3 regions of the Streptomyces sp. NPDC057616 genome follow, and region 3 is predicted to be linked to each of the others. Evidence: riboswitches for the same ligand, from Rfam matches in the RefSeq annotation. Region 3 holds a riboswitch; each other region holds the start of a gene.

Region 1 (3,230 bases), on a different contig from region 3:
CAGTTCATGCACCTCGAGTACCAGGACCCGGACCGCGACATCTCGCTCTACATCAACTCCCCCGGCGGCTCCTTCACGGCCATGTCCGCGATCTACGACACCATGCGCTTCGTCGGGTGCGACGTGGAGACGATCTGCATGGGGCAGGCGGGGTCGTCCGCGGCGGTGCTGCTCGCGGCCGGCACGCCCGGCAAGCGGCTCGCGCTGCCGGGCGCGCGCGTGATGATCCATCAGCCGGCCCTGTACGAACCGGTCCAGGGCCAGGCCAGCGATCTCGCCATCCAGGCCGACGAGATGACACGGACGCGGGACCGCCTCGAGGAGATGCTCGTCCGGCACACCGGGCGCAGCCACGAGCAGGTGAGCGCCGACATCGAGCGCGACCACGTCCTCGACGCCCAAGGGGCGCTGGAGTACGGACTGGTGGACCGCATCGTCACCAGCCGTAAGGCCACCCTCGCCCCGCCCACCGGGCGGTGAGCGACCGGTGCTGCCACCCGAACTGCCGCCGCTGCCCGCCCTCACGCGCGCCGAGGGCGAGTTGATCGACCGTTACCTCGACGTCGTCGACCTGCTCGGACGCATCAATCCGGCGCGCCACGGAGACACCTACCGCGGGCTGCGGGCCGCGCAGGCGCTGGTCGGCAAGGCCGTCGAGCTGCGCGACGCGCTGGCGCTGATGCACCAGCGCGGCGAGACCGAGGTGCACGCGCCGACACTGGTCCGCGCCCTGCGGGTGCTGGACGGCGAGCGGCGTACGGCGCGGGTCACGGTGCCCGCACACCCCGACAGTTGACGCACGCTCGGACGGCCCGGACACCGCGCTTCGACGGCGAGGTGTCCGGACCGGCCTCTAAACGGACCAAATGAGGTACCGCCTTTTGGAGTAGACACAGGTCCAATTTTTCGACCGCCCAAGTTGCGCAACGCGCGTGCCCTCAGGGCGGAATGGAGCGTTCCGCCGCTGGTCCGAGGCTCGTCCGGGCCCTCAACACCTGTTCGAACACAGGGGTGTCCACCCGAACGGGCGAGTGGTGAGTAACAACACAAATCCCCGGTTCCATTGGGATTTTCGGACATCGGTAGGCGAAGATCCCTGTCTGACGACAAGCCCCCGCCGCAGCGGCGGGGCGATCCGGGCGGACGCCGAGTCCTGCCGCCGCGCGGATGACTGGTCGACAGGAGTGGATCGGCAGGAGTGGAGGACCCAAGCACGACGGGTCGCCGGAACGGTCACGCCATGGCCGGGTCGAGCAGCCCTTGGGGTGAAGCCGCGTCAGCGGCCGGGCAACTTCGCCAGCCCGAATCCGACAGGTCATCCTTCACAGGCGGCTGACGAAGGGTTGCGCATGACTGCGCTCAATCGTGTCCCGTCGCTCATGGTCCGGGCCGGTACGGCTTCGGCTCTCACCATTGCCGCAGTGGGCGGCTCCATCGTGGTCCCGGGTGTCGCCTCCGACGCCGCGGCCGCCACGCCGGCGACGAAGGCACTTCAGATCGCGGCCTCCAAAAAGGGTTCCCCGTACAAGTGGGGCGCCATAGGGCCGCGCCGGTTCGACTGCTCCGGGCTCACGCTGTACTCGTTCAAGAAGGCGGGCAAGAAGCTGCCCCGCACGGCGGCCCAGCAGTACAACCGGACCCACCACATCTCCGCGAGGAGCCGCAAGGCCGGAGACCTCGTGTTCTTCCACTCGGGCTCCAGCGTCTACCACGTGGGCATCTACGCGGGGAAGGGGAAGATCTGGCACGCGCCGAAGACGGGCGATGTCGTGAAACTGCAGAAGATCTGGACGAAGAGCGTCTGGTACGGCCGGGTCAGCTGACTCTCCCGCGGGGACGGCGGCGACCTGACACGCCGCCGTCCCCGCGGGGCCTGACCCGGGCTCGGCGGGATACCCGTAGGACATGTCCGAGCACCGTCGCTGTACCGCGCGCAACGAGACGCCGCTCGAGCGCGCCGACCGCAACTTCGTCGAGCTGCTGCAGGAGCTGCGCGTCGTCCAGACCGGGGTCCAGATCCTCTTCGCCTTCCTGCTGAGCCTGGCCTTCACCCAGCGCTTCCCGTCGCTCGACGCGCTCCAGCGCGGCACGTACGTCATCACGCTGCTGCTCACGGTCCTCGCGGCCGCGCTGTTCACCGCGCCCGCCGCGCTGCACCGCTCGCTCTTCCGGCGCGGCGCCAAGCCGCACATCGTGCAGGTCTCGTCGAGGCTCGCCACGGTCGGCATGGGTGTGCTGATGTTCGCCTTCACCGGATCGGTGCTGCTGGTGGTCGATGTGACGACGCACAGCCGCGCCGCGGGGGCGGCCGCGGGTGCCGCGACCCTCTGCGTGTGCCTCGGACTGTGGGGACTGCTGCCCCGGCTGGTGCGCCGTGCCGCCGCGTCCGACTGAGCCCAGCCGCTCCGCTACGGCTCCTGCTGCCCTCCTGCCGTCACGGGCTCCGCCGGGGCGGTCCACGGCAGTTCGATGGAGACCGTCTTGCCGCCCTCCCTGGTGGGCCGAACCCGCAGCCGTCCGCCGCACTCCGCAGCCAGCCAGCGGATGATCACCATGCCCCGGCCGTTGTCCTGCTGGACGGCGGCGGGCAGCCGCTTCGGGAAGCGGGGGTGGGAGTCCGTGACACCGATGCGCAGCTCCTCGTCACGGTGGAGCTGGATGTCCACCGTGAAGGTGGGTGACTGCCCGAAGGTGTGCTGTACGGCGTTGGTGGCCAGTTCGGAGACGATCAGCCGGACGGTCTCGGCGGTGTCGCTGCTCGCTGGAAGCCCCCACTCCGCGAGCGTGTCGACGACGTAGCCGCGGGCCGCGGAGACCGAGGCGGGCTCGCTCGGCAGAGTGACGGATGCTTCCAGATGGTCTGCCATGGCGCGGTCGTCCCTTTCCCACGGGGCCGGAGTCCGACACGGAGCGGATGGTTCGAGTACGGTCCCGGACTGGTGCTTCGTCGCCAGACTGCCATTACTGCGCCTGTCACGGGTGGCGATCCACCAAGATATGCATATATCTGTCGCTCGATGCGGTGAACTCTGCGACGGGAGACCGTATTTGGGTGGCCCGGAAGGAGTAAGGAGTAGCGCATGCAGCACGGTCCCGCGGTGCGCCGCCGGAAGCTGGGCGCCGAATTGCGTGAGTTGCGCGCGAGTGCGGGGCTCACCAGTGGTGAGGCGGCCCGGCTCGCGGGCTGGCACCAGTCGAAGGTGAGCCGCATCGAAACCGGCGCCAGCGGG
Region 2 (3,230 bases), on a different contig from region 3:
GGGGCCGATGCTAGGGAGCGCGAGCGGTGTTGCCCGGCGGGCACGCGCGCGTGCCCGGGAAAATACGTGCGGGGGAGTGCCCCGCGCGTGACTCAGGCGGGCCGCACCACGCTGTGGATGATCGACGAGCCGGCGTAGTAGATCGACTCCTCGCGGACGTACGCGCCGGGCTTCGGGGCGTGGATCATCATGCCGTTGCCGATGTAGATGCCGACGTGGCTGATGTCGTCGTAGAAGAAGATCAGGTCGCCCGGCTGGGCGTCGGTGAGGGAGACCGTGGTGCCGGCGTCGACCTGGTCGTAGGTGGTGCGCGGGAGACTGACGCCGGCGGCCTTCCAGGCGGCCTGGGTGAGCCCGGAGCAGTCGTAGGAGTCGGGGCCGGTGGCGCCCCAGACGTACGGCTTGCCGATCTGCGCGCGGGCGAAGGCGAGCGTCTTGGCGGCCTTGGTCGCGTACGTGGAGTCGCCGTTGGAGGTCGAGGTGGAGCCCGTGTCCGAGGACGAACCGGAGGAGGAGGTGGAGGCGGCCTCCTCCTGGGCCTTCTGCTCGGCCGCCTGCTTCTTGGCCAGCTCGGCGGCCTGGCGCGCGGCCTCCTCCGCCTTCTTCTTCTGGATCGCGGCGAGCCGCGCCTTCTCCTCGGCGTTCAGCTTCGACAGCAGCTCGCGCGCGTCGGAGAGCTTCTTCTGCACCGTGGACTTGGCGGTCCGCAGGTCGCTCTGCGTCGAGGTGAGCGTCTGGAGGTCCTTGGACGCCTGCTCGCGCTTCTTCATCGTCGCGGACTGCTCGGTGAAGTAGTCGTCGACCGCGGTCTTCTGACGGGAGGTCAGACGGCCCATCAGCTGCGTCTGGTCGAAGTAGTCCTGCGGCGAGTCGGCGAGCAGGAAGGTCGCGGTGTCGGGCGCGGCGGCGCCGGTGCGGTACTGGGCCGCGGCGAAGGTGCCGAGCTGCTCCCGCTCGTCGTTGAGCTTCTGGGTGCGCTTGGCGACGTCGTCGAGGAGGGTGTCCACGCGCTTGCGCTGCGTCGTGGTCTTCTCCTTGGCCGCGTTGTACTTCTCGGTGGCCGATTCCGCCTGGCGGTAGAGGTCGTCGACCTTCTTCTCCACCTCCTCCACGCTCGGCTTGCCGTCGGTCACCGGAGCGGCGTTGGCCGACTGGGACAGCAGGGCCACGGAGGTGAGGGCGGCCGTGGCGAGAGCGGGGGTGCGTATGCCTGCGACGCGTGAAGCTGAGGGGCGCGACTTGCGGTGCGACGCCAAGGGAGGCGACTCCTTCCACGTTCCGCCTACCGGGTTAGCTGTCGGGTTCGGGCGGGTGGTTCGGAAGGCTTGCCCTACGGTCCGGGCCCCGTACGGGAGTCGGGCCGATTCACCCCGGGAACGGTGGGTCCCCGGTTCCGGATGCACGGTGGCGTACCGGATTCGGCGGAGGCCGCGCGGCCCGGCGACGTTCGCCGGTGGGGGTCGTACGGCCTGCCCGGAACCGTAGCCAACTCGTGTGGCCCCTGTGAAGGTTGATGTTCGATATGCCCGATACATTTTCGTGACCTTTGGTCAGGACGTCGCGTGCCGCGGTCGTTCCGGAATGATCTGCGTGGATTTATGCGTATTTTGACCGGACTGGCGCCGTGCGCCCGCTTCCGAGCGTTAATTTCCAGCCAGCCGCGGCCGGTGCAGCGGTGGGTGAGGGGGTACGGCCATGAGAACGCGCACAGCACTCGTCGTCGGCACACCGGTCGTCCTGGCGGCCACCGCGGGCGTCGTGCCCGCGAGCGCGTCGGGCGGACACTCCGGCGGGAAGCCGGCCGTCGGCGTGATCGCCAAGGGCCTCGACGATCCGCGCCAGCTCTCCTACGACCACGGCCGTCTGTACGTCGCCGAGGCCGGCCGGGGCGGCGGGACCTGTATCGGCCAGGGCCCCGAGGGCCCGACCTGCGTCGGCCTGACGGCGGCGGTCACCGAGGTCGTCCAGGACGGCCGCGACTGGCACCGCCACCGCCTGGCGGGCGGACTGCCCTCGGCGGGCGCGCCCGACGGCGGCTTCGCGGTCGGCCTGAACGGCGTCTCGGCCCGCCACGGCAGCGTCTGGGGGGCGAGACCTGGGCCGCGCCGGAGACCGGCGTGCCCACGACGCCGCCCTGGAACAAGCTCGGCAAGCTGCTGTCCGTCGAACGGGGCAGGGCGCGGATCGCCGCCGACGTCACCGCCGTGGAGCTGAGGCACAACCCGCACAAGACAGCCGTCGACTCCAACCCGTACGCCGTCCTCGCCCTCCCCGACGGCCGCAGGATCGTCGCGGACGCGGCCGGGAACGACCTGATCGAGGTCTCCCGCCACGGCAGGGCCCGCCCCTTCACGGTCTTCCAGGACCACGACCACCACGAGGCGGTCCCGCCCTCGCTGGCCCTCGGCCCCGACGGCAACCTCTACGTCGGCGAGCTGAACGGCGAGCCCGCGAGGCCCACCGCGCGCGTGTGGAAGGTCGACGCCCGCAGCGGCCGGATCCTCGGCTGGAAGTCCGGCTTCGGCGCGATCACCGGCGTCGCCTTCAACCGGCACGGCGACCTCTACGTCAGCCGGCTCTTCGCCGGCGTCGTGACGAAGGTCTCGCACGGCAGGCGTACCGAGGTGAAGGTGCCCTTCCCGGCGGGCCTCGCCGTGAGCCCGCGGGACGGCAGGGTCTACGTCTGCGCCTGGTCGGTCGCCGACCGTGACGGCACCGTCCTGGACGGCAGGAGGACGCCGGGCGGCCAGGTCCGGCGGATCAGCGGCTTCTGAGCGCCGCACCGCCCCGATCCGGCGAAGTTCCCGGGGTGGCGGCGGGCTGTCAGTGAGGCGCCCTAGACTCGGAAGGCGATGAGCAGCCTCTTTGACGACAGCTTCCTGGCGGACCTCAAGGCCCCTCGTGGCCACGAGGAGGAGCCCCCGCCGCCGCCCGAGGACGAGCACGTACCGGAGCCGGTTCCGGACGATCTGTTCGGTGGGAAGTTCGACGTGCCCCCGGACCGGGACGCCTACTACCGCGACGGCGCCCCGCGCCCGGCCCTCGACCCGGCCGCCCTGCTGGACGGGCTGAACGAGAACCAGCGCGCGGCCGTCGTCCACTCCGGCACGCCCCTGCTCATCGTGGCCGGTGCCGGCTCCGGCAAGACCCGTGTGCTCACGCACCGCATCGCCCACCTGCTCGCCGAGCGGAGCGTGCACCCGGGCCAGGTCCTCGCGATCACCTTCACC
Region 3 (3,230 bases):
ATGTTAATGCCGCAGGCCCGTCACGTTTACGGCATGTTGCGAGGTCCTCACACGGTCGGTGCGATCACCGCCCGGGGCGAACCGCAGCCGGTGCGCCGCGGCGGAGCGCTCGGTGTGCAGGGTCGTCACCGCACGCGCGCGCTCGCCGTCGCCGCGGGCCACGGCGTCGACGATCGCGCCGTGCTCCGCCCAGGACTCCACGGGGCTGGCGGGCGCCTCCTCGGTGTACATCCAGGCGATCTTGTGCCGCAGCTGCGTCAGCATCGAGGTCAGCGCGGGACTGCCGGAGGCCTGGGCGAGCGTCTCGTGGAACCAGCCCTCCAGGGAGCGCAGATCCTCACTCGTGCCCCGCCTGGCCCGCTCCTGCCCCAGCCTCACCAGGCCGCGCAGCACCTTCAGATGGGCCTCGGTACGCCGCTGGGCGGCCCGGGAGGCGGCGAGCGGCTCCAGCAGCATGCGCATCTCCAGCAGGTCGGCGGCCTCCTGCTCGTTCGGCTCCGCCACGCACGCGCCCGCGTGCCGGCGGGTCACCACGAAGCCCTCCGCCTCCAGGGTGCGCAGCGCCTCGCGCACGGGGACGCGCGAGACGCCGTAGCGGCGGGCGAGGAGTTCCTCGGTGAGCCGGCTGCCGCGCTCGTAGACACCCGCGACGATGTCGTCCCGGATCGCCGTGCACACCGAGTGCGCCGGAATACGCATGACCGACCTCCGACTTAATCCCCGTGAAACGCCAAAGATTGACGTGTGTTCCGGTGACTCTATTGCACGGGGCCGGAATTTCCGACGGCGGGCGGGAATCCATGGATATTTTTTGGACACCGGGGCCGGCGAAACCGAAAGGCCCCGGCTCGGAAGCCGGGGCCTGAGGGAGATCGCGCGCGGGTTCGTCAGACGTGGACGCCGTGCGAGCGCAGGTAGGCGACGGGGTCGATGTCCGAGCCGTACTCGGGCGTCGTACGGGCCTCGAAGTGCAGGTGCGGTCCGGTGGTGTTGCCGGTCGAGCCGGAGAGGCCTATCTGCTGCCCCGGGGTGACCGTCTGGCCCACCGAGACACCGATGGACGACAGGTGGCCGTACTGGGTGTACGTGCCGTCGTGCATCTTGATGACGATCTGGTTGCCGTAGGCGCCGCCCCAGCCGGTCTGGACGACGGTGCCCGCGCCGACGGCGTGCACGGACGTGCCGCTCGCGGCGTGGAAGTCGATGCCCGTGTGGCTGCCGGAGGACCACAGGGAGCCGCCGGTCTTGTAGCCCGTCGAGACGTACGAGTTCGCTATCGGGGCGACGAAGCTGTTCAGGCGCCTGCGCTCGGCCGCGCGGGCGGCGCGCTCCTTGGCCTCACGCTCGGCCTTGGCCTTCGCGGCGGCCTTCAGGCGCGCGGCCTGTTCGGCGGCCTTCTTGCGGGCGGCCTCCTCGGCGGCACTCTTCTGGGCCTCGGCCTGGGCGTCGATCTTGTCGGCGATCGTGTTGCCGATGGTGATGACGGGGTTGAGCCCGGTCTGCTCGACGGAGTTCTCGACCGAGTTCTCCGCGGCGAACGAGGGAGCGGCGAGACCGCCGACGATGCCGGTCGTGGCGAGGGCCGCGACGCCGGCGGCCTTGACGGTGCTCCGCTTGATCCTGCTGGGACGACGGTGCTTCCCGGTGGCGCAGTTGAACGCCATGAACTGGCTGGTCCTTTCCTTCCCTCTCGCCTACCGGGTTAGCTGACGGGTTCGGAGCAGGAAGGTCTCCTACGGACCCCCTCGCCGGAGCGCGGGCGTCCGATTCACCCCAGGGACTGCGATGGGTCCCCGGCTCCCCTGGCTCGCGCCGTACGGGGACTCGGCGATGGCTGTCCGGTGCCGCGGGCGCGGCGCACTGCCTGACGAACAGCCCGGACGACGCTAGGCAGAGCCGTCTTCAATTCCCAAACGGATCCGGTCTTTTGTAGCGCATCCCACAGGGCAGACAGGCAACTCTCCCCCAATTCGGACATACAAGGGCCCTGGTGACGCATCCGTCACCAGGGCCCTCACGCGCGCGTGCCTCTACTCGGCGGACACCACGGTGACTTCGCCGATGCCGAGGGCCTCGACGGGCTCCTTGATCTGGGCCGCGTCACCGACGAGGACCGTGACCAGGCGGTCCACCGGGAAGGCGTTCACGGCGGCCGCGGTGGCCTCCACGGTGCCGGTGGCGGCGAGCTGCTGATACAGCGTCGCCTGGTAGTCGTCGGGCAGGTGCTGCTCGACCTGGTCGGCCAGCGTGCTCGCGACGGCCGCCGCGGTCTCGTACTTCAGCGGCGCCACCCCGACGAGGTTCTGCACGGCGACGTCGCGCTCGGCGTCCGTCAGGCCGCCCTCGGCCAGCGTGCGCAGCACCGTCCACAGATCCTGCAGCGCCGGGCCGGTGTTGGGCGTGTCGACGGAGCCGCTGATGGCGAGCATCGCGGCACCGGTGCCGTCCGGGGCGGACCTGAGGACCTGGCCGAAGGCGCGCACGCCGTAGGTGTAGCCCTTCTCCTCGCGCAGGACGCGGTCCAGGCGCGAGGTGAGGGTGCCGCCCAGGCAGTACGTGCCGAGCACCTGCGCGGGCCAGACGCGGTCGTGCCGGTCGGCGCCGACGCGGCCGATGAGCAGCTGCGTCTGGACGGCTCCGGGGCGGTCCACGACGACCACGCGACCGGTGTCGTCGGCGGTCACCGGCGGCACCGGACGGGGCTCGGCCGAGGAACCCGTCCAGGCGCCCAGGGTGTCGCCGAGCAGCGCGTCCAGGTCGATGCCGGTGAGGTCGCCGACGACCACCACGGTGGCGGTGGCGGGCCGGACATGGCGGTCGTAGAAAGTGCGTACGGCCGCGGCGTCGATCTTCTCGACCGTCTCCTCGGTGCCCTGGCGCGGGCGCGACATGCGCGACGTCGCCGGGAACAGCTGCTTGGAGAGCTCCTTGGCGGCGCGGCGGGAGGGGTTGGCCAGCTCGTGCGGGATCTCGTCCAGGCGGTTGCGGACCAGCCGCTCCACCTCGCTGTCGGCGAACGCGGGCGCCCTGAGGGCGTCGGACATCAGGCCGAGCGCCTTGGCCAGGCGGGAGGCCGGGACCTCGAGGCTCAGGCGCACACCCGGGTGGTCGGCGTGCGCGTCGAGGGTGGCGCCGCAGCGCTCCAGCTCGGCGGCGAACTCCTCGGCGGAGTGCTTGTCGGTGCCCTCCGAGAAGGCCCGCGCCATGATCGTGGCGACGCCCTCGACGGC

Evidence for each region. A riboswitch is a leader RNA that binds a small molecule or an ion and turns the genes downstream of it on or off. The one in region 3 is predicted to bind cyclic di-AMP.
Region 1: another riboswitch for cyclic di-AMP. It lies ahead of ACFU97_RS28805 (C40 family peptidase); the one in region 3 lies ahead of ACFU97_RS37515 (M23 family metallopeptidase).
Region 2: another riboswitch for cyclic di-AMP. It lies ahead of ACFU97_RS08030 (NlpC/P60 family protein); the one in region 3 lies ahead of ACFU97_RS37515 (M23 family metallopeptidase).

What each region holds. Positions count from the first base shown of each region.
Region 1 covers NZ_JBHVGU010000025.1:47,653-50,882, reverse strand. Annotated here, with positions in the region: gene ACFU97_RS28815 (ATP-dependent Clp protease proteolytic subunit) at 1-480, shown strand, start outside; gene ACFU97_RS28810 (hypothetical protein) at 488-796, shown strand; cyclic di-AMP (ydaO/yuaA leader) riboswitch at 1,135-1,346, shown strand; gene ACFU97_RS28805 (C40 family peptidase) at 1,350-1,823, shown strand; gene ACFU97_RS28800 (DUF6328 family protein) at 1,906-2,394, shown strand; gene ACFU97_RS28795 (ATP-binding protein) at 2,409-2,867, opposite strand; gene ACFU97_RS28790 (helix-turn-helix domain-containing protein) at 3,081-3,230, shown strand, end outside.
Region 2 covers NZ_JBHVGU010000005.1:199,128-202,357, forward strand. Annotated here, with positions in the region: gene ACFU97_RS08030 (NlpC/P60 family protein) at 93-1,256, opposite strand; cyclic di-AMP (ydaO/yuaA leader) riboswitch at 1,264-1,434, opposite strand; gene ACFU97_RS08035 (hypothetical protein) at 1,696-2,214, shown strand; gene ACFU97_RS08040 (ScyD/ScyE family protein) at 2,118-2,774, shown strand; gene pcrA (DNA helicase PcrA) at 2,853-3,230, shown strand, end outside.
Region 3 covers NZ_JBHVGU010000041.1:27,770-30,999, forward strand. Annotated here, with positions in the region: gene ACFU97_RS37510 (GntR family transcriptional regulator) at 4-699, opposite strand; gene ACFU97_RS37515 (M23 family metallopeptidase) at 888-1,664, opposite strand; cyclic di-AMP (ydaO/yuaA leader) riboswitch at 1,677-1,840, opposite strand; gene ACFU97_RS37520 (M16 family metallopeptidase) at 2,031-3,230, opposite strand, start outside.